DNA from 2 places in the Guptibacillus sedimenti genome. Region 1 is predicted to be linked to the other one. Evidence: a T-box and tRNA genes for the amino acid it is inferred to sense, from the RefSeq annotation. Region 1 holds a T-box; the other holds one or more tRNA genes.

Region 1 (10,093 bases):
ATTACTAAACCGCAAAGAAAACCAGATAAATAATTAATACAGGAGTGGGGTCACTTGAAAGTACCGAGTCAACCCTGGACGCTGATGTATAGTATCTATCGACGCGTCTTACCGAGGGTTCATCATGAATTAGAATATTGGAGGAGACGGGCTGAACAAATCCCAAATCCTGAACTTAGAAAACAGGCGCTAGACAGCATTGATTCAAAAACGTTTCACTGTGAAGGTGGAGGGATCTATGGGTTACTTGCTGGAAAGCAGATTGATCGTTCGATTTCATTTATCGCTGCTTATCAGACAATTAGCGACTACCTGGATAACCTATGTGACCGAAGTACTTCACTTGATCCAAAAGACTTCAGTGCTCTACATGAGGCAATGATTGAGGCTCTTTCGCCTGAGGTTGAAGCATCTAATCATTATTATCGGTATCGGGAAGAAAAAGATGATGGCGGTTATCTAGTTGAACTTGTTCGGACGTGTCAGAAGGTAATTCGCGAGTTGCCAAATCAATCCGAAGTGCAGCCAGCCTTACTAGAACTCTGTCATTACTATTGTGATCTTCAGGTACATAAGCATGTGAAAGAGGAAGAACGCGTGCCAAGATTGAAGAGCTGGTTTGACCAGCATAAGAAGCAAATGCCAGAAATGACTTGGAACGAATTTTCTGCTTGTTCAGGATCAACGTTGGGTATATTTTGTCTTGTCTCGTACTCACTAGGTGAAGAAATCCCACAAGGTGGAACAGCGATGATTAAAGATGGGTACTTTCCGTGGGTACAGGGGCTTCATATTATGCTGGATTACTTTATTGATCAGGAAGAGGATCGAGCTGGTGGAGATTTGAATTTTTGTTTCTATTACAAAGACAATGATGAGCTCGCCAAGCGTGTTGCGCACTTTATTAAGGAAGCAGATAAAAGCGTAGAGGGACTTCCCCATTCTTCTTTCCACCGTTTAATTAATAGGGGATTACTTGGAATATACCTTGCCGATCGCAAAGTAATGGAACAGAAAGATGTTCGTTCGTTAGCTCGTAAAATCATTCGAATTGGTGGACGATCGAGCATTTTCTTTTACTTTAATGGATGGGTTTATAGAAGACTTCACAAAGCTTCTCAGTAATACGCGTATAAAAAACACTCATTCGTGAGAAAAGAAGCCTATAGGATTTTGAAAGGGGCTCTTAAGATGAAGAAGCGTTATTACGTAGAGGTTAGTTCAGGTGAAATTTTGGAAGATCAAGGAGCATCAAGTTATCATTTTGAAATTGATGCAGATGAGGAAGATATTTATGAACTTAGTGAGCTTTTTGATCTAACAGATAAGGATAGTCGACTTTCCTTATACCGTGCTCATGTCCCTGCCATGAGTTATCATGAAGATAAAAACAATGATGACTATGATAACCATATGAAAGAGATATATAGCCTGATACACAAATTAGGGAATAAAAAAACAAGAGATCATATTGAATCAATGCGAATTCTATAAAGAATAAGGGCTGTGCAGAAGCACAGCCCTTATTTTTTGCTGATCGCAAGAATATAGGGGGGATCATTGATTTGGTTAATAAACTGATATTTTAGAACCTGATAATGTGACTGATTAAGATCAGTAGCGAAATTTGTGACCTTTTCACTTTCAATTTTTCCCTCTGGATGTCCTGGATAGACAACTAGAATGAGAAGTCCTCCTGAATGAAGCAAACGTAAGATATCTGTTACAGATTGAATCGTTTCTTCAGCATTAGTGACAATGGATTTATCTCCACCTGGCAGGTAGCCAAGATTAAAGATTGCGGCAGAAACTTTCCCTATATGTTCCTTCTCAATGTTGTTATTAATGGAAGCGTGAGTCTCCTGGAATAGAGCGACCTGGGTATATTGGTCAGCTTCTTGCAGTCTTTTTTCAGTCGATTCTATTGCTTCAGATTGGATATCGAATCCATAAACTTTGCCTGACTTACCAACCGATTCGGCTAGAAAGAGAGTGTCGTGTCCATTTCCACAAGTACCGTCAATAGCAATGCCACCTTCTGCTAAGACTGAGTCCAGTAGCGTTCTTGTAAAAGGTAAGATACGTTGAAGGGTCATGATGTATATTCCTTTCTGTCACTAAAAATATTCTTTGCTTCATTTGTCTGCTGCCTGACTTGAGAAACTTATCGTGAATGCAGACGTCTAGAAAGCGATGTTTTAGCTAATTATGACTTTACCATGTTCGATCTTTTTCTCCAACTAACTTTCATAAATGTTTGGGAATATATGGAGTGTGGTACAAACTAATAAACAATAAATGAGGTGATCACATGGCAAAGAACGAAAAGGCACACAAACAAGGTGAAACCAATAACCCTGAGCAATTACCTGATAAAGAAAAGAATCAATTGGATGAGGATACTTCAGAAATGAATGTGGATGCGATTCCACTAGAAGATTTAAAAGAAGAACAGAGAGAAGAAAAAGATAAGCCGCACTCAAAAGACGATTCGGCGAGTCAGAAAAAGCATCGCGAAGGATAACGTGCCCAGTATGGGTACGTTTCTTTTTATATTTTCTATACCTAATGAAAAACAAATTGTATCTGGAGATGTATAGATCACGAAAAAAGCGGCTATTCTGATAATGTTCTTGACATTTCTCACAAGTCTTCATACAATACAAATTATATACGTAATTTGTGAAGTTAAAGATAATGATAAGGAATAGTACCAAGGATTCTATTGCTAGAGAGTTAACGGTTGGTGGAAGTTAACATAGAACCTTTGCGAACTCACCTTTGAATCGGAACCTGAATGGAGTAAGGTGACCCGTATGCCTGCGTTAAAGGCCTTAAGTGAGTGCTTTTTAGTACTAAGCCGGGTGGTACCGCGGGTGATTGTGAATAGTAGATTCTCAACCTCTCGTCCCTGTTGATAAACAACGGGGATGGGAGGTTTTTTATTTTTTCTGTAAGTACTGGAAGGAGAGAGTAGCAATGGCATTTGATCACAAATCAATTGAAAAGAAGTGGCAGCACTTCTGGGAAACAAACAAAACATTTAAAACAGAGAATGACGCACAAGGTGAGAAAGTTTATATACTCGATATGTTCCCTTATCCATCTGGGGCAGGTCTGCACGTTGGACACCCTGAAGGGTATACGGCAACAGATATTTTATCTCGTATGAAAAGAATGCAGGGATACAATGTCCTTCATCCAATTGGATGGGATGCATTTGGACTACCAGCAGAACAATATGCACTTGATACAGGTAACAACCCACGTGACTTTACACAAAAGAACATCGATACATTCCGTCGCCAAATTAAAGAGCTTGGTTTTTCATACGATTGGGATCGAGAAATTAATACAACTGATCCACATTATTACAAATGGACACAGTGGATTTTCACGAAATTATATGAAAAAGGTCTTGCCTACGTAGACGAAGTAGCTGTGAACTGGTGTGAAGCGCTAGGAACTGTTCTTGCGAATGAGGAAGTCATTGACGGTAAGAGTGAGCGCGGCGGTCATCCTGTTGTTCGTAAACCAATGAAGCAATGGGTATTGAAAATTACGGAATATGCGGATCGCTTGCTTGAAGATCTAGAAGACCTTGACTGGTCTGACAGCATTAAAGAAATGCAGCGAAACTGGATTGGGAAGTCCGAAGGCGCTGAAGTTACCTTTAGAATAGATGGTTATGATGAGTCAATTGATGTCTTTACGACGCGTCCAGATACACTGTTTGGCGCAACGTATATGGTGCTAGCACCTGAGCATCCTCTAGTTGATAAAATTTCGACGAGTGAACAAATTTCCAAAGTTGAGAGCTATCGTTCAAAAGTTCAAACAAAGAGTGATCTTGAGCGAACAGAGTTATCAAAAGAGAAGACTGGTGAATTTACTGGAGCCTATGCAGTTAACCCAATAAACAATGCTAAGCTTCCGATTTGGGTAGCGGATTACGTGCTTATGAGTTATGGAACTGGTGCGATCATGGCTGTTCCTGCTCATGACGAGCGTGATTATGAGTTTGCGACTGCCTTTAACCTTCCAATCCAAGAAGTTGTGGCTGGTGGAAATGTGTCGAAAGAAGCCTATACAGAAGATGGGGAGCATGTAAACTCTGAGTTCTTAAACGGCCTTGAGAAAGAAGAAGCCATAACGAAAAGCATTGAATGGTTAGAGGAAAACGGTAAAGGCACGAAAAAAACAACGTATCGTCTTCGCGATTGGTTATTTAGCCGTCAGCGTTACTGGGGTGAACCAATTCCAATCATACATTGGGAAGATGGTTCAATGAGCGCAGTACCGAAGGAAGATTTACCGGTCGTTCTACCAGAAACAACGGAAATTAAGCCCTCTGGAACTGGCGAATCCCCTCTTGCGAATATCGAGGATTGGTTGAACGTTGTCGATCCTAAAACAGGTATGAAAGGCCGTCGTGAAACAAACACGATGCCACAATGGGCTGGAAGCTGCTGGTACTATCTGCGTTATATCGATCCTAATAACGATGAGATGCTAGCGGATCCTAAAAAGCTTGATGAATGGCTACCTGTGGATATGTATATCGGTGGTGCAGAGCATGCGGTTCTTCACTTGCTTTATGCTCGTTTCTGGCATAAAGTTCTGTATGATATCGGTGTAGTGCCAACGAAAGAACCATTCCAACGCCTTCGCAATCAGGGCATGATTCTTGGTGAAAACAACGAAAAAATGAGTAAGTCAAAAGGAAACGTAGTAAATCCAGATGAAATAGTTGAAAGCCACGGTGCAGACACACTTCGTCTATATGAAATGTTTATGGGGCCATTTGAAGGGTCGATTGCATGGTCACACAATGGTCTTGATGGAGCTCGTCGTTTCCTTGATCGTGTATGGCGCTTGTTTGGCGAAGGTGACCTAACAAAGTCTTCGATTTCTGAAGAAAATTCAGGAGAAAAGATGGAGCGCGTTTATCATGAAACAGTTAAGAAAGTAACTGAAGATATGGAAGGACTGCGCTTTAACACCGCTGTGTCTCAAATGATGGTATTTGTAAATGAAGCGTATAAGCAGGAAACGGTTTCGGTTACTTTAATGGAAGGGTTTGTGAAGTTACTTTCACCTATCGCGCCTCACCTTGCGGAAGAACTATGGAGTGCGCTTGGACATGGCGAATCACTTGCGTATGCGAACTGGCCAATGTTTGATGAAAGCAAACTTACAGTAGACGAAGTTGAGATTGTTGTTCAAATTAACGGCAAACTTCGTGCTAAAATATCCATTCCTACAGAAGCCTCTCGTGATGAGATGCAGGAAATTGCGTTAGAGCATGAGAAAATTAAAGGTCAACTTGATGGCAAAACACTTCGCAAAGTTATTGCTGTTCCAGGTAAGTTAGTGAATATCGTAGCTAATTAACAACTAACCCTCTCCAGTTGATGGAGAGGGTTTTAACTATATAAAATTTTGCTGAAAATGATTAAACAACATTTTGCATAACCTTTTCCTATATTTGAGAATATTAGTAAGATGATAAGAAGATAGATTTCTTGTATTGAACCAACAAATCATGTACGATTGAATTTGTTAAAGTGAATATAATCGAAAAATCATATGAGAATTGTACGAAAGGGGTATGTTTTTTATGAGTAATGAAATTAAGACAGTAACACCTGAAGAGGTTGAAAAGCTAATCAATGATGGAAAGAACGTTTCGCTAATTGATGTACGTGAGGACGAGGAAGTAGAGGAAGGTATGATCCCTGAAGCGAAGCACATTCGTCTTGGCACTCTTCCGGAACGACTTGATGAAATAAACAAAGAAGAAGAGCATATTATGATTTGTCGCTCTGGACGTCGTAGTGAGCGTGCTTGCGAGTACATGCAAGAAGCTGGTTATGAAGTAAGAAATATGGTTGGCGGTATGATGAAATGGGAGGGTAAACTGAAATAACCCTGCTAAAAAGGAGAGAGTTCGAATGGCGATATGGGGAATGGCTGGTGCAGTAATGGCTGCCTTGACTTTAGGATTATGGAGAGTAGTTTATCCTTATTCTTATATGAAGCCGATTCATTTAGATCGGTTTGACGATGATAAATACTGTCTCATTGATGTGAGAGATTATATTCTTTCGCACCGTACGCCTTATGAAAAAGCAAAGAATATTCCGCTTTCTTATTTAGGAAGACAGACGAAAGAAAATGAAGTGTGTGATAAAGAGATTATTGTTCTTGCCGAAGATCGAAAAGCAGCAAGACTCGCTGTGAAGATCCTGATGAAACAGCGCAAGCAACCTATTTATTACATGACCGTTTCGTAATGAAAACGTCTTTTGGAGTTGGTCTCTAAAAGACGTTTTCCTGAAGTGTTAATCCAAGTAAATTGATGTGTTTAATAAATCATAGCACTTTTTTCCCCATGTTCCAAATAGATTGCTTAAAGAAAGAAATCTACTTCTGCCTTCAATCTGGTATAATGATGGAAAAGACTAGACCGGGGTGTTGAAATGAAGGCAGAACTAATACGTGCTATGATGGATTTACAGTCTCTTCAACAATTGCAGATAGGAAATAAAGTGAAGCAGACGACCACTTTTTCCTTTACTGATATGCTTGAACAAGCTCTCTCTAACCAGAATCCTGGACAAGCCAATCCGGATTCAACACTTACTTCAATCCCGGCGGAATTATTTGCGCCATCCCAAATTCCAATCTCGTCTAACCCTTCTTATTCGTCATCATCGCTTGAAATCGATGGCTATATAGAAGCATTATCGGTGAAATATGACGTCGATCCTAAGCTCATTCATTCCATTATTAAACAAGAATCAGGCTATAAGTCAGATAGCGTGAGCGGAGCTGGGGCTATGGGGTTAATGCAATTAATGCCTGCTACTGCCGCTTCATTAGGAGTAAAAGATCCTTTTGACCCTGGACAAAACATTGAAGGCGGCGTAAAGTACATGAAACAAATGATGAATAAATATAATGGAAACACTGAGCTTGCACTAGCCGCTTATAATGCCGGACCGGGAAATGTGGATCGGTACGGTGGAATACCTCCGTTTCAAGAAACACAAAATTATGTTTCAAAAGTAATGGGGAATTATCGAGCATAAATTAGTTAAAGCTGTCTCACTCGACCGCACTTTAGCAGTCGTCAATGAGGTAGCTTTTTTTTAAGGTTTCATTTCATAATGGAATTTCTTTTGACTTCTTTATGTTCGGAGCGAGAGAATAAGGGCAGTTCTGAAAGAAGATACAAATTATTGATATACTAAACACGAGGTGACTAATTTGAACGAATTTACTAAATTGGGACTGGACTCACGTCTCATTAAGCAACTTGAAGCTCAGGGCATCGATACCCCAACAGACATTCAAAGAGAAACGATTCCAGTGATGTTACAGGGAAAAGACGTCATTGCACAGGCGCAGACGGGCACGGGAAAAACATTCGCTTTCTTGCTGCCAATTCTTGAGAAAATAGACACAGAAGCACAAGAAGTACAGGCTCTCATTGTTACGCCAACTCGTGAGCTTGCGATTCAGATTACTTCAGAATTGATGAAGCTAGTTGAAGAACGAGATGACGTCAATGTTCTAGCTGTTTATGGTGGTCAGGATGTAGAAAGACAGATCAAGCATCTAAATAAGCAAGTCCACATTGTTGTGGCAACGCCTGGTCGCTTGTTAGATCATGTTCGAAGAGAAACCATTGATTTATCTCATACTGCTTATCTTGTCTTAGATGAAGCTGACCAGATGTTGCATATTGGTTTCCTTAGAGAAGTAGAAGATATTATTGATGAAACGCCTGAAAGCCGTCTAACCGCCCTATTCTCAGCAACTATGTCGAGTGATATTAAACAACTTGCCAAACGATTTATGCGTTCACCTGAGAAGATTAGAGGAAAAGAGAAAGGCAAAACCGTTGAAGAAATTGAGCAGTTCGTTATTGAGACAACAGATCGACGAAAATTTGGTTCCCTTACTGAAACTATTGACGAAGTGCGTCCGTTCCTCGGAATTATTTTCTGTCGTACGAAGCGTAGAGTTAGTAAATTAAACGGTGATTTGAAAGCAAAAGGATATTTATCCGATGAGCTTCATGGTGATTTATCTCAGTCGAAACGTGAAAGTGTCATCAAACGATTCCGTGATGCGAAAATTCAGCTTCTTGTTGCCACGGATGTGGCAGCACGAGGGCTTGATATTGAAGGAGTGACGCACGTTTTTAACTACGACATTCCGCAAGATACAGAAAGTTATATCCACCGAATTGGTCGAACGGGGCGTGCTGGTGGAGATGGTGCATCTTATACGTTTATAGCTGCCAAGGATCAATCATTTATTCAAATGATTGAAAAAGGTATCGGTAAGAAACTTGCTAGAAAAACCGTTGAAGGTGCACTACCTGATGGTGAAGAGCGTAATGATGAAAGAAGAAATGATCAAAGAAGTAGATCCAGCCATTCTTCTCGAAAGACTGGTTCCTCGAACAATCGCAATCGAAATAACGGAAGAAACCGAAACAAACGATAAAAGAAAGAGAGGGGATCGTCCGATGGACGATCCCCTCTCTTTCTATAGGCGAGTCGAATCATGCTCAACTTAAATAGCAGAAGTTGTTCTTCTTTCAGCAGCGCTTTTACCTGCTGTATACCCTGTTACAAAGGCAGAAGTGATGTTATAGCCCCCGGTATAACCGTGAATGTCGAGTACTTCTCCGCAAAAGTAAAGACCTGTGGTGAATTTTGAAGCCATTTCTTTCGGATGTATTTCTTTTAGAGATACGCCTCCACCCGTTACGAAGGCTTTATCAATTGGAAGGGTACCATCGATCGCGACTTGGAATTGCTTTAATAAACGTACGTATTCACGCACTTTTTCCTTCGATAAGTGAGCATACGTCGTTTCTGGCGATATGTCTGCTTTAGTAAATAAGAAGAGCATGTATCGTTCTGGTACTTTGCTTTTCCAGATGTTTTTAATTGCTTTTTTAGGCTCTTCTTTTGCGAGCTTCATATGCTCGCGAAACAATTCCTCTTCGTTTTGATCAGGTACGGCATCAATTTGCAGGGGAATGTATTGCGCATTGAATTTTTTCATTGCTTTCACAACGTATTGACTGCAACGAAGAACTGCGGGTCCAGAAAGTCCAATATGTGTAAAAATCATATCCCATCGATGTGTTTTAATCACCTTGCCCTTTGGGTTAAGAACAGATAGCGCAACATCTCGAAGCGATAAGCCCTGCAGTTCCTTGTTTTTAATAAAAGCTTCACTAGAAGTAAGGGGGACTTCAGTGGGGTATAGATCTGTAATCGTATGACCACCTTCTTCCGCCCATGCATAACCATCGCCGGTTGAACCCGTATGAGGGACAGATTTCCCTCCAACTGCAATAACCACGTTGGATGAATGAATGTTTTCTTTCGTTTTAAGTCTTACACCTGAAACGGCCCCATCTTCATAAAGAACTTTCTCAACTGGGGTATTGACTTGTATTGTCACATTTAAGTGTCGTACTTTATCTAGTAGTGCATTCACAACAGACTTTGCATCATCAGTGACGGGGAACATTCTGCCATGATCTTCTTCTTTTAATTTAATGCCAAGGTCTTCAAAGAATGTGATAATGTCTTCATTATCAAAAATGTTAAACGCGCTGTATAAGAATTTTCCGTTTCCTGGAATGAATTTGATTAGTTCATCAAGTGGAAGTCGGTTTGTTACGTTACAACGACCGCCTCCAGAAATCGCTAGCTTTCGTCCAAGCTTATTCCCTTTATCAACGAGAAGCACTTTTGCTCCATGTTCAGCCGCTGATACAGACGCCATGAGTCCGGACGGACCTCCGCCAATCACAATGACATCATAGTTCATACTTACACCTCTCTCATTTTGCTACACTCAAACATACCATAATTCACTCCCCTTAATAAAGTTTCACAAAAATTTATATTTGTTGTTACTAGCTAAATAGCTTAAAATGGAGAAGTGTATTTAAAGAACTGTTGAAAATTGTTGATAGATGACGAATGGATCTAGTTGAATGGTTAGAAGTAGGAGATGGAGAAATGTCTGATTCAAATGTGATTAGAGGGACAATGCT
Region 2 (10,093 bases), on a different contig from region 1:
GAAGAAACGCAGCAATATATGAATATGATGCATGCGGATGAGCGGTTTGCTGACTTGTTCTTCAAGATTGACGAAGCTTCTGAACATCCATTTAAAAAGATGCACGTCCGTCTAAGACCAGAGCTAGTTACGCTTCGTCTTGACGAAAACCATGATCCAAATCAGGTCGGTGGTAAGCACTTAAAGCCTGCTGAGTGGCGTGAAGCGATGCAGCAAGATGATGTCATTATTCTTGATACTCGGAATGATTACGAGTATGATGTCGGTCATTTCCGCGGTGCGATTCGTCCAGATATTAAGAATTTCCGCGATTTGCCGGAGTGGGTACAAGAAAATCTTGCTGATCAAAAGGATAAGAAGATTCTTACGTACTGTACGGGCGGAATACGCTGTGAAAAGTTCACAGGCTGGATGGTTAATCAAGGATTTGAGGATGTGAATCAGCTTGATGGTGGTATCGTGACATATGGTCAGGATGAAGACACCAAAGGGGAACTTTGGGATGGACAGTGCTATGTGTTTGATGGCCGAATTACTGTTCCGATTAACCAAAAAGATCATGTTGTTGTTGGTAAAGATTACTTCACTGGTGAACCGTGTGAACGCTATGTTAATTGTGCAAGCCCTGAATGTAATAAACAAATTATTACATCAGAGGAGAACGAACATAAATACTTGCGCGGATGTTCGCATGAGTGTAGAACATCACCTCGCAACCGTTACGTAGCTGAACATGGTTTAACGCAAGAAGAAGTCAATGAACGCCTACAAAAATTAATGCAAGAGCATATTGAACAAGAGGTTTAATCAAAAAAGCTAGCTGTCTGCAGACAGCTAGCTTTTTATTTGTCATATCTGATTTTATTTACTTTAAGAAGATGATCCACTTTTGAAAGACGATGTTCTTCTATTTTTTCGAGGTATTGATGAAGCGTTAACTCCATTTGGCAAAGAGCTTGAAATAGGTCACGGTGCCGCAACTCGCGATTTTCTGCAGATAGGGCAGTAAAGCCTGTCAGTATGTTTGGTAGCTCAGTTGAAAGCATCCGCTTTACAACATGGCGTTCCTCAAGGTCAAGCGGCTCAAGTTCAGGTAAGATTTGCCGGAAAAGGTGAATGAGCCTTGTCGCTCTAGAATGAATAACGCCACTAATATAAGCATGTGTAGCCACTTGCTCTAAATGATTTAGCTGTTCTTTTAAAACCGGATCAATTGCTCCTTGTTCTTGCGTTGCATTTCTACCTAATAAGGCGTGATCCAATAATTTCATGCGCTGAAAAATCCCTTTAAAAAAAGGAGAACGTTTAATACTTCGTTTAATAATTTTTCCTCGATCATTAATTAAAATGGTACCCTGCTTGCATTTACCTGAATCTCGTTTTGCAATCATTTGTCGTTCCCATTGAATGTAGAACTTTTTTGGTGTAGACGAACGGTCTTTTTGGCTATCATATCCAGAAAATAAAATAAGGTTTCGTCGTATTTTTAAATAAACAGTAAATCCTCGTTCTGTACGTTTCCATTTTTGTGGCTTATTTTCTAAAGGATCGAGTTTATCAATAAATTCATCTAACAACTGTTCCGCATATGAAAGGAAGTTTGTTGTACTCGCATCCTGAAGTAGTGATGCTTCCACCGTCTTGAATTGCGGTGGTAACAGCTTTTCAAGCCACTGGGGTTCAGAAGAATCAAAAAGCCCCATGGGATTCCCTCCTGTCATTAAAGTCGATCAGCTGCATCAGATAGCTGCTTTTGTCTCGACGTTGTGCTATCCAGTTTGGTTTTCATTTCTTTGTTTAACTGATCCATTTCTAGTATGAACTTTTTACCGCTATCAATAATACGGACATTTGATTTCTCTGTAATTTCAATGGCTTCAAATACATCCTGATAGGCTTTTCGGAAGGATTCAATCGCAATGGCCGGTTTTTCAAGTGTTTTGACCGTTTCCTCCGTATTTTGCTTTAGCATTTCAGCATTTCGAAGAAGCATTGACTCTGTTGCTTCGTTAACATTTTGAACAGCGGAAATGACCTTCTGCTGGTTGCCGAGTGCTAACTGGATCGAAGCTGTAACCGTGATGATGTTCTTCGTCATCGTAACGGCATTGAAGATTGCTTCCTCTAACTTTTCATTATTTTCCATGATCAAATCGACGGAGGCCATAGACTGACGAAGAACCATGACAGCCTGCGACATATTCTTTACTCGACTAACGACTTTTTGTTGCGCTTTTTGGATCGGTAGGGGATTGTCTTTCCATTCGGTCTTAGCCGCTTCCTCATCAAGCATTGTCATGAGCGTCTGACCTAGCTCCATTTGATCTTCTAAGCCGAAAATTCGATCTCTAGCCACATCTTTAAGTTCTTTTAACATCACATTATCTTCTTGTAGCTTATCTTTACCGGTTAGAAGAGACTCAACAATGACTTCAACCTGAGATTCTACCGTTTTATATTTCTTCGCATATTGCTCAACTTCATTGCGACCCATGACGCGATTTAGCAGTTTGTTAAATTTATTTTTCTTTAAGTAAGAGGGCTCAAGTTCTGAAACGTGCTCTCTAAGTTTGTGTAGATTATCAGGTAAATCGTTATTCGGTTGATCAATCATTCCTTTAACCGGTCGCTTTAATGCTTCTAATGACTCTCCAGCATCACGCTGGGCATCTTCACCTAGCCCAGATAAGGATTGAAGTATTTTATCTGTATCATCTTCATGATAAAAGCTTTGAATAATTTCCTCAGCTTTTTCACGTTGAGAGTTAACTTTTTCAGGCTGATTACTCATATATGACACTCCTTCAATAGAATGAAATCGTTTGGGTTTACTTCCTACCATTCTATACGAATAGATTTCGCGAAAAGTTTCAAAACACCTTCAGCAAAACCTTTCCCTTTGCGAAATAAGTACAAACGTATCGCATGTAAAATAGTTGAAAGATGATGAGAGGGGTGATATGTTTTAAACGGATTTATTTTAACGTTAGGACGTGATGAAAGATGAAAAATGTAAAGCTCTACACCCAACCGGCATGTCCACCGTGCGAGTTTGTGAAAAATTATTTTCAAATGCATGGCGTCACATATGAACTGTTAAATATAAAAGAAAACCAGGCAGCGCGGAATGAGCTCATCAACGAGCACGGATCAATGTCCACGCCAACGATTGTCATTGATGATGAAGTGATTATTGGATTTGAACAAGAACGGATTGATGAACTTCTTGATCTTTCGTCTTCTAAAATGAAGGATTGATAACTTGTTGAAAGAGGGTGAATGAAATGATTGAGAAATTTGTTCGCAATGATCGTCAGAAAGAGCTCCTGGATCTAGCTAGTAAGCATCGCGCTGAGCTTAAAGAGAGCGCTGAGCAAATAGACAAGGAAGCGCGCATTCCTGACGCCATTATAGCAAGTATGAAGGATTCAGGTTTTACTTCACTGCCCATTCCAGAGGAATTTGGTGGGAAAGAACTTTCCCTTTACGAACTAGTCCTTATTCAAGAGGAGCTTGGGAAAGGCGAAGGAGCAGGTGCGTTATCGATTGGTTGGCACTTTGGTATTCTAAAAGATCTTCAAGATCGTCGACCTTGGAATGATCACAAGTATGCGGAACTTTGCATGGATGTATTGAAAGGGGCGCTTGTGAATAGAGCTCAAACAGAAGAGGAGACTGGTGATCCAACGAGAGGAGGACTGCCTGCAACGATCGCAACAGAAGTAGAGGGGGGCTATCAGCTTACTGGCCGAAAAACATTCACAACGTTAAGTCCACATCTTGACTCTGTGATTGTGAAATCGACGTTAAATGGTGTGCCAGCTGACTTCTTAGTATCAATGAATCAAAAAGGTGTATCCCTTGAACAAACATGGGAAGTTTTGGGGATGAGAGGAACGAGAAGTGATGATCTTGTCTTAACAGACGTCTTCGTTCCGTCTGAAGCTCTCCTTGAAATTTATGATAAGGAACGCAAAACGGCATCCCTTCCTCCTGCCTGGTTACTTCATATCCCCGCTGTGTATCTTGGGATTGCTGAATCTGCACGAGAAGAAGCGGTGAAATTTGTTACTTCTTATCAACCGAACAGTCTAGATATTCCATTAAAAGATGTTCCCCATATCCAAGATAAGTTTGGGCGCATATCCCTTGCACTCTTAAGTGCTCGTCACTTTCTTTATTCGGTCGCAGAGCAGTGGGATCAGTATCCAGAAGAGCGAATGAACATGCAGGGACAGCTTTTTGCTGCAAAATCGCAGGCAGTTAAAGCTGCGATGGAAGCTGTTGACCTTTCCATGCGCATTGTAGGGGGAAGGAGCTTGATGAAAAAGAATCAGTTGGAACGCTTGTACAGAGATGTTCGAGCGGGACTTCATAATCCTCCTAGTGATGAATTAACGCTACAAGTTCTTGCGATGAAGCAATTTTAAGATGAGTGTTTACTCCTTCTATAATTGGAAGGAGTTTCTTTTTGTTCTTATATGTGGATCTCATCCCTATGACTCCCTATTGTAAATATGCTGTTCTTCCTCTATCCTTTATGGCGTGTTAAAAGCTACTGAAAGGATGGGGTGTATGAAAAAGTCGGTTCTGACGATTATAATGACAAGTCTCTTTTTTACGATGTTTTCTGCTCAGTCTCATCAAGTAGGGGCGGTTACTATGATGAAGGTACCTCCGATGATCGAAGAAGAACAAACTGCAATTGCTCCTAGTGAAACGCCTGAACCGGAAACGAAGCAGGATGTGGCACTATTGCTTAACCTTCCTGTTAAAAATATGAATGATGTTAAGAAAGTAACGAAGGATCAATTTTCCGTTACCAACTATTCAATAGAAGAAATTGAAATGCTAGCCAAATTAGTTAATGGAGAAGCGAGAGGCGAAACGTTTGAAGGAAAAGTAGCGGTAGCTTCTGTAACCATTAATCGTGTTCTTTCTTCAAAATTTCCAAATAGCCTAAAAGAAGTAATCTTTGAAAGTGGCGCATATACGGCCGTATCAGATGGTCAATATGATCAGCGTCCAGGACCAGAGTCCTACAAAGCAGTCTATGCTGCACTTAGTGGACAAGATCCAAGTTCAGGTGCTTTGTTTTATTATAATCCTGATATCGCCACGGACGATTGGATTCGGACAAGGCATATTATTAAAGAAATTGGCAAACATGTCTTCACAAGATAAAATCCTCCTGACGAAGGAGGATTTTATGATATCATCGACTTGTACCCACAGTTTGATGAAGGAGTGAAGCGAAAATGACACAGAAAAAAACGTTTCAACCAGGTGAAATAGTCACAGCAGGATATAAGACAGGTAGGTATATTGGAGAGGTTGTAGACCTTAAGGATCCAAAAGCGGTTGTCAAAGTGCTTGCGGTGATGAAACACCCAACACAGGGCGATCTTCATAATCCAAAACAGCTAGATGTTCCGCTTTTCCATCAACGTAAAGCGCTGGCTCAATATGAGAAGGCTCTTGTGCCGTTATCAGCTATTAACCACTATGAAGGGGACGTTCCGAATTACAACGAATCGTTGCAAGAAGCCCTTGGTACACAAGAAGCTGAGTTAAAGCATGAAGGCGGAAGATGGGCAGAGGCTTCTCTCATTGAAATTGAAAAACTTAAAGAAGAGTATTTTCCGACAAGATAGTCTTCTTTACATCACTATTTAAATCGGGTAAGATATAGTATTGATTTAGGCTTGCAATAAGAAGTACTAAGTGAAGAAGACGTAAAGGGTGGTTTTTGATTTGCAATCAGAAGCTTCAGCATATCAAGTGCTGTTATATTATCAGTATGTAGAAATTGAAGATCCAGCTTATTTTGCTCGAAAGCATCTTAAGTTCTGTCAATCTTTGAATTTAAAAGGAAGAGTGCTTGTCGGTACAGAAGGAATTAACGGAACTGTTTCAGGAACCGTTCAGGATACTGAGCGGTATATGGAAGAACTAAAAGCTGACGAACGCTTCCACGATATGGTGTTTAAAATTGACGAAGCACATGGTCATACGTTTAAAAAGATGCACGTTCGACCTCGTGAAGAGATTGTTTCATTAAGACTTGAGGAAGATGTTAATCCGAAAGAAATCACCGGTAACTACCTTGAGCCGAAGGAGTTTATGGAAGCGCTAGAAGACGATGATGTGATTGTTATTGACGCTAGAAATGATTATGAGTATGATATTGGTCATTTCCGTAATGCCATTCGTCCTGACATTAAAGCATTTCGTGATCTTCCGGACTGGATCGAGCAGAATCTTGCCGACCAAAAGGACAAAAAAGTATTAACGTATTGCACGGGCGGAATTCGCTGTGAGAAATTTTCAGGATATTTATTAAAGAAAGGGTTCTCTGATGTTTCTCAGCTTCATGGTGGGATTGTCACGTACGGTAAAGACCCAGAAGTACAAGGCAAATATTTCGACGGTAAATGCTTTGTTTTTGATGATCGCCTTGCTGTACCTGTGAACCGTACTGATGAAGATAGGGTGATAGGGAAATGCTATCATTGCGAAGAACCGGCAGATACGTACATTAATTGTGCCAATGTAACGTGTGACAAGCTTCATATCGTATGTGATTCTTGCAAAGAAGAACATCAGCAATATTGTTCATCAGCTTGTGAGGAAGAAGTTCACATGGCGCAAATGTAACGCAGCGGATACCGCTGCGTTTTTTTTACACTTAACCAGGGTGAGGAGGTACGTAGAGGTGTGTTTAATTGCTGTAGCAATAAATGTTCATAAAAAATACCCTTTTATTTTAGTCGCTAATCGAGACGAGTTTTACGAGCGTCCAACAATGCCTGTGCATTATTGGGACGATGTACCTGGATTACTAGGTGGTCGTGATTTGAAAGCAATGGGAACATGGCTTGGTGTTACAACAAAAGGGAAAATTGCGGCGCTTACAAATTATCGAGAGCCTGGTGAAGAACCTAAGAGGCATTCAAGAGGCGATTTACCTGCTGATTACTTACGACAGAATCAAACAGCAGAGGCATATTTAAAAACCGTTCAACAAAAGAAAGATCAGTACAATGGGTTTAATTTACTTGCGGGAGATTTTAACACCCTTTATTACTATTCAAATAAGCAAAACCAAATATCCAGAGTAGAAAGTGGCATTCATGCGGTAAGTAATCATTTATTGAATACGAACTGGCCGAAAGTAGAGATGCTTAAGGAAGAGCTCACCCACTATATACGAGAAAAAAACGAACTTGATCAGGAACGGCTTTTTGAAATGCTCTCGCATGCTGATCCTGCGCCAGATCATTTATTACCTGAAACAGGGGTACCAATCGAATGGGAGAGAATGCTTTCACCGGTATTTATTTCATCTGAGAATTACGGTACAAGAGCGCAAACGATCATCACCGTTACACCGGATGGTCAAGTAACCTTTACCGAGCGAACAGGAAAGGATAAGGAAAACACGTACCAATTTATCCTGAATGAGGAATAAAGTTTCAGGTGCTGAATAAATTATGTGTTACCTGTAACTTTTCGATCTAAAATAAAGTAAGAGGTTCTAGTTTCAAAACGAGCATACAGGGGTATTGGGAGTTAATACTTATGAGGAGGGGTTTTTTTGAAAAGAAAGCGTCACTATCTTGAAGATCAGCTTTTGAGGGAATCACTTGATATGAAGGAATACCGAAAATATGATTCTGAAATGGTGACTAAAAAAAGACCAGTACTCCGTGAAAATAAAAAGAAAAAACCACTCATTCAAACACTAGTATAAGCGAGGAAGAAATTCCTCGCTTTTTTTTATGGAAAAGGGTTGTATTTTTCATAAAGCGATGATAAGATAAGTCTTGTCCTTGAAAAAACACATAAAATTAAGTGTTGACGAAGTAACGGTTTATATAGTATGATTATGAAGTCGCTGTTTAATGGAGGATTAGCTCAGCTGGGAGAGCATCTGCCTTACAAGCAGAGGGTCGGCGGTTCGAGCCCGTCATCCTCCACCATTAATTTTAAAGGTAACATAAGCGGTGCTACTCATGAAATTATGCGGTCTAGCTCAATTGGTAGAGCAAGGAGCAAGACTTCACCGAATGATCTACGACTTGTCTCGACGCAGCTTGCTTTAAAGCAAAGCTTGCAGAGGAAGAGACGACAACCTGATTAAGCTTCAATAGACTTCGCCGGTCTAGCTCAATTGGTAGAGCAACTGACTTGTAATCAGTAGGTTGGGGGTTCAAGTCCTCTGGCCGGCACCACACATGCGGGTGTGGCGGAATTGGCAGACGCGCTAGACTTAGGATCTAGTGTCTTACGACGTGGGGGTTCAAGTCCCTTCACCCGCACCATATATTATTTTCGCGCCCGTAGCTCAATTGGATAGAGCGTCTGACTACGGATCAGAAGGTTAGGGATTCGACTTCTCTCGGGCGCACCATATTACGGGGCCTTAGCTCAGCTGGGAGAGCGCCTGCCTTGCACGCAGGAGGTCAGCGGTTCGATCCCGCTAGGCTCCACCAATTATATATCGGAGGAATACCCAAGTCTGGCTGAAGGGATCGGTCTTGAAAACCGACAGGGGCTTAGTCGCCCGCGGGGGTTCGAATCCCTCTTCCTCCTCCATCTTTGCGGGTGTAGTTTAGTGGTAAAACCTCAGCCTTCCAAGCTGATGTCGTGGGTTCGATCCCCATCACCCGCTCCATTTTGTTGGCCCGTTGGTCAAGCGGTTAAGACACCGCCCTTTCACGGCGGTAACACGGGTTCGAATCCCGTACGGGTCACCAGCATCCTTTAACGAAATGATTTTTCTCAAGCATACTCAGGAGAGATGCTTTTTTTGTTGTTTTCATTTCGGTACATCTCACTTGGATACCGCATACATTGCTGTATATAAGAGAGGGGATGGACCGAATGTATTATGAAGAACATGAGCATATTGCTTACCACTATGACAACACTGATGCTTATCGCCAGCAGCCAGTAGCACCAACATCGAGCCCACCTGCATCACCGCCTCCAAGACCAATGTCTTCTGCGCAAGCAGGAACATTTGCTGTTGATCCTGGCTCAATTAGAAGATGCATGTATCGATTTACTTATATTTGGATGAGAGATGGCAATTCGTTCTGGTTTTGGCCGGTATTTGTAGGAAGTACGTCTGTATCCGGATTTCGTTGGACTGGTAGAAGGTGGGTTTATACAGGAATTAGCTTAAGAAGAATTGACATGTTTCAATGCTAAATCGTGGAGCGCTTACATGAGGCGCTCTTTTTCATGACTTCATTGTGAAAAATAGCGTAAATATCTGGCTTTTTTTAATAGATCGTGCGAAAATAAGACTAACTATTGATCTTCGAAAGTCAGGTGCACATAATGAAATTTCCTCTATGGATGAGAAAGTTATTTGTAGCATTTGTCGCTGTTATGACGTTAGGAACGGTTATTCCTACTGGATACCTGGCAGATGAAAAAAACGAGCCGTCAGAGACGTATCAGGAGGAAGGCCATCTTCTTCTCGATTCATTGGACGAGCCTTTAGGGTTATCGGAACCTACGGAAGAAGAGGCTACAGATTGGCCGACAATTGCAGCTCAAGTTCCTTCTACTGAATTACTTGCACATTTTGTCACTTATGCAAGTAGTCAGTCAGAAGAACAGGGATTATCAAAGTTTGGAGAAGCGATTTCAACTCGTGTAGGTAGCGAATATTCGGAGTCAATCGTTCCCAAAATGACAGAAGCCATTGTAGCATCTGTTGCAGATCTCGACATTGAAGAACTTAGGACGCTTCGTTTAACAGAATCACCGTCTGGCGGATATGGAGAGCGGATACTTCATGTATACAGCGAACAGAGTGGAGAAGACCTTTTGCGCTTTCACGTTCGAAGAGATCACCCACCTCAGGATGGCTACTGGTTTAACTTTCACTATCATGCAGCAGATGATAATTTTGAAGAGCATTATGAAGTAGGTAAAATTTATTGGGATAAAAACACTCCGCCTAAGTGGCTCTCTTAAGAGAGGTGCGCGGGGTGTTTTTGGTTGGAGAGTAGTAAGGGAGGATTACAGCCTAGATGGAACTTGTACAATGCATTAGAGATGTTTTTGAAGAAGAACC

The links. The T-box of region 1 lies ahead of leuS (leucine--tRNA ligase). A T-box ahead of a tRNA ligase gene usually reads a tRNA of that ligase, here a tRNA-Leu.
Positions count from the first base shown of each region.
Region 2: it encodes a tRNA-Leu, which carries the amino acid that the T-box ahead of leuS (leucine--tRNA ligase) is inferred to sense. The anticodon was not compared.

Region 1 is NZ_JAQQWV010000001.1:1,052,833-1,062,925, forward strand. Features, by position in the region: gene PQ578_RS05075 (alpha/beta hydrolase) at 1-37, shown strand, start outside; gene PQ578_RS05080 (tetraprenyl-beta-curcumene synthase family protein) at 55-1,125, shown strand; gene PQ578_RS05085 (hypothetical protein) at 1,192-1,494, shown strand; gene mnmM (tRNA 5-(aminomethyl)-2-thiouridylate-methyltransferase MnmM) at 1,524-2,096, opposite strand; gene PQ578_RS05095 (hypothetical protein) at 2,312-2,524, shown strand; T-box leader at 2,689-2,916, shown strand; gene leuS (leucine--tRNA ligase) at 2,980-5,394, shown strand; gene PQ578_RS05105 (rhodanese-like domain-containing protein) at 5,621-5,929, shown strand; gene PQ578_RS05110 (rhodanese-like domain-containing protein) at 5,955-6,296, shown strand; gene PQ578_RS05115 (lytic transglycosylase domain-containing protein) at 6,483-7,094, shown strand; gene PQ578_RS05120 (DEAD/DEAH box helicase) at 7,273-8,520, shown strand; gene PQ578_RS05125 (BaiN/RdsA family NAD(P)/FAD-dependent oxidoreductase) at 8,590-9,864, opposite strand; gene PQ578_RS05130 (putative polysaccharide biosynthesis protein) at 10,059-10,093, shown strand, end outside.
Region 2 is NZ_JAQQWV010000012.1:6,405-16,497, reverse strand. Features, by position in the region: gene trhO (oxygen-dependent tRNA uridine(34) hydroxylase TrhO) at 1-807, shown strand, start outside; gene PQ578_RS21580 (hypothetical protein) at 843-1,703, opposite strand; gene PQ578_RS21575 (toxic anion resistance protein) at 1,721-2,791, opposite strand; gene PQ578_RS21570 (glutaredoxin domain-containing protein) at 3,004-3,258, shown strand; gene PQ578_RS21565 (acyl-CoA dehydrogenase family protein) at 3,285-4,430, shown strand; gene PQ578_RS21560 (cell wall hydrolase) at 4,576-5,184, shown strand; gene kapB (kinase-associated lipoprotein KapB) at 5,259-5,654, shown strand; gene trhO (oxygen-dependent tRNA uridine(34) hydroxylase TrhO) at 5,755-6,657, shown strand; gene PQ578_RS21545 (NRDE family protein) at 6,716-7,471, shown strand; gene PQ578_RS21540 (hypothetical protein) at 7,598-7,753, shown strand; tRNA gene PQ578_RS21535 (tRNA-Val) at 7,907-7,982, shown strand; tRNA gene PQ578_RS21530 (tRNA-Thr) at 8,159-8,234, shown strand; tRNA gene PQ578_RS21525 (tRNA-Leu) at 8,240-8,324, shown strand; tRNA gene PQ578_RS21520 (tRNA-Arg) at 8,337-8,413, shown strand; tRNA gene PQ578_RS21515 (tRNA-Ala) at 8,420-8,495, shown strand; tRNA gene PQ578_RS21510 (tRNA-Ser) at 8,506-8,598, shown strand; tRNA gene PQ578_RS21505 (tRNA-Gly) at 8,604-8,677, shown strand; tRNA gene PQ578_RS21500 (tRNA-Glu) at 8,685-8,759, shown strand; gene PQ578_RS21495 (transporter) at 8,887-9,216, shown strand; gene PQ578_RS21490 (YpjP family protein) at 9,349-9,993, shown strand; gene PQ578_RS21485 (hypothetical protein) at 10,050-10,093, shown strand, end outside.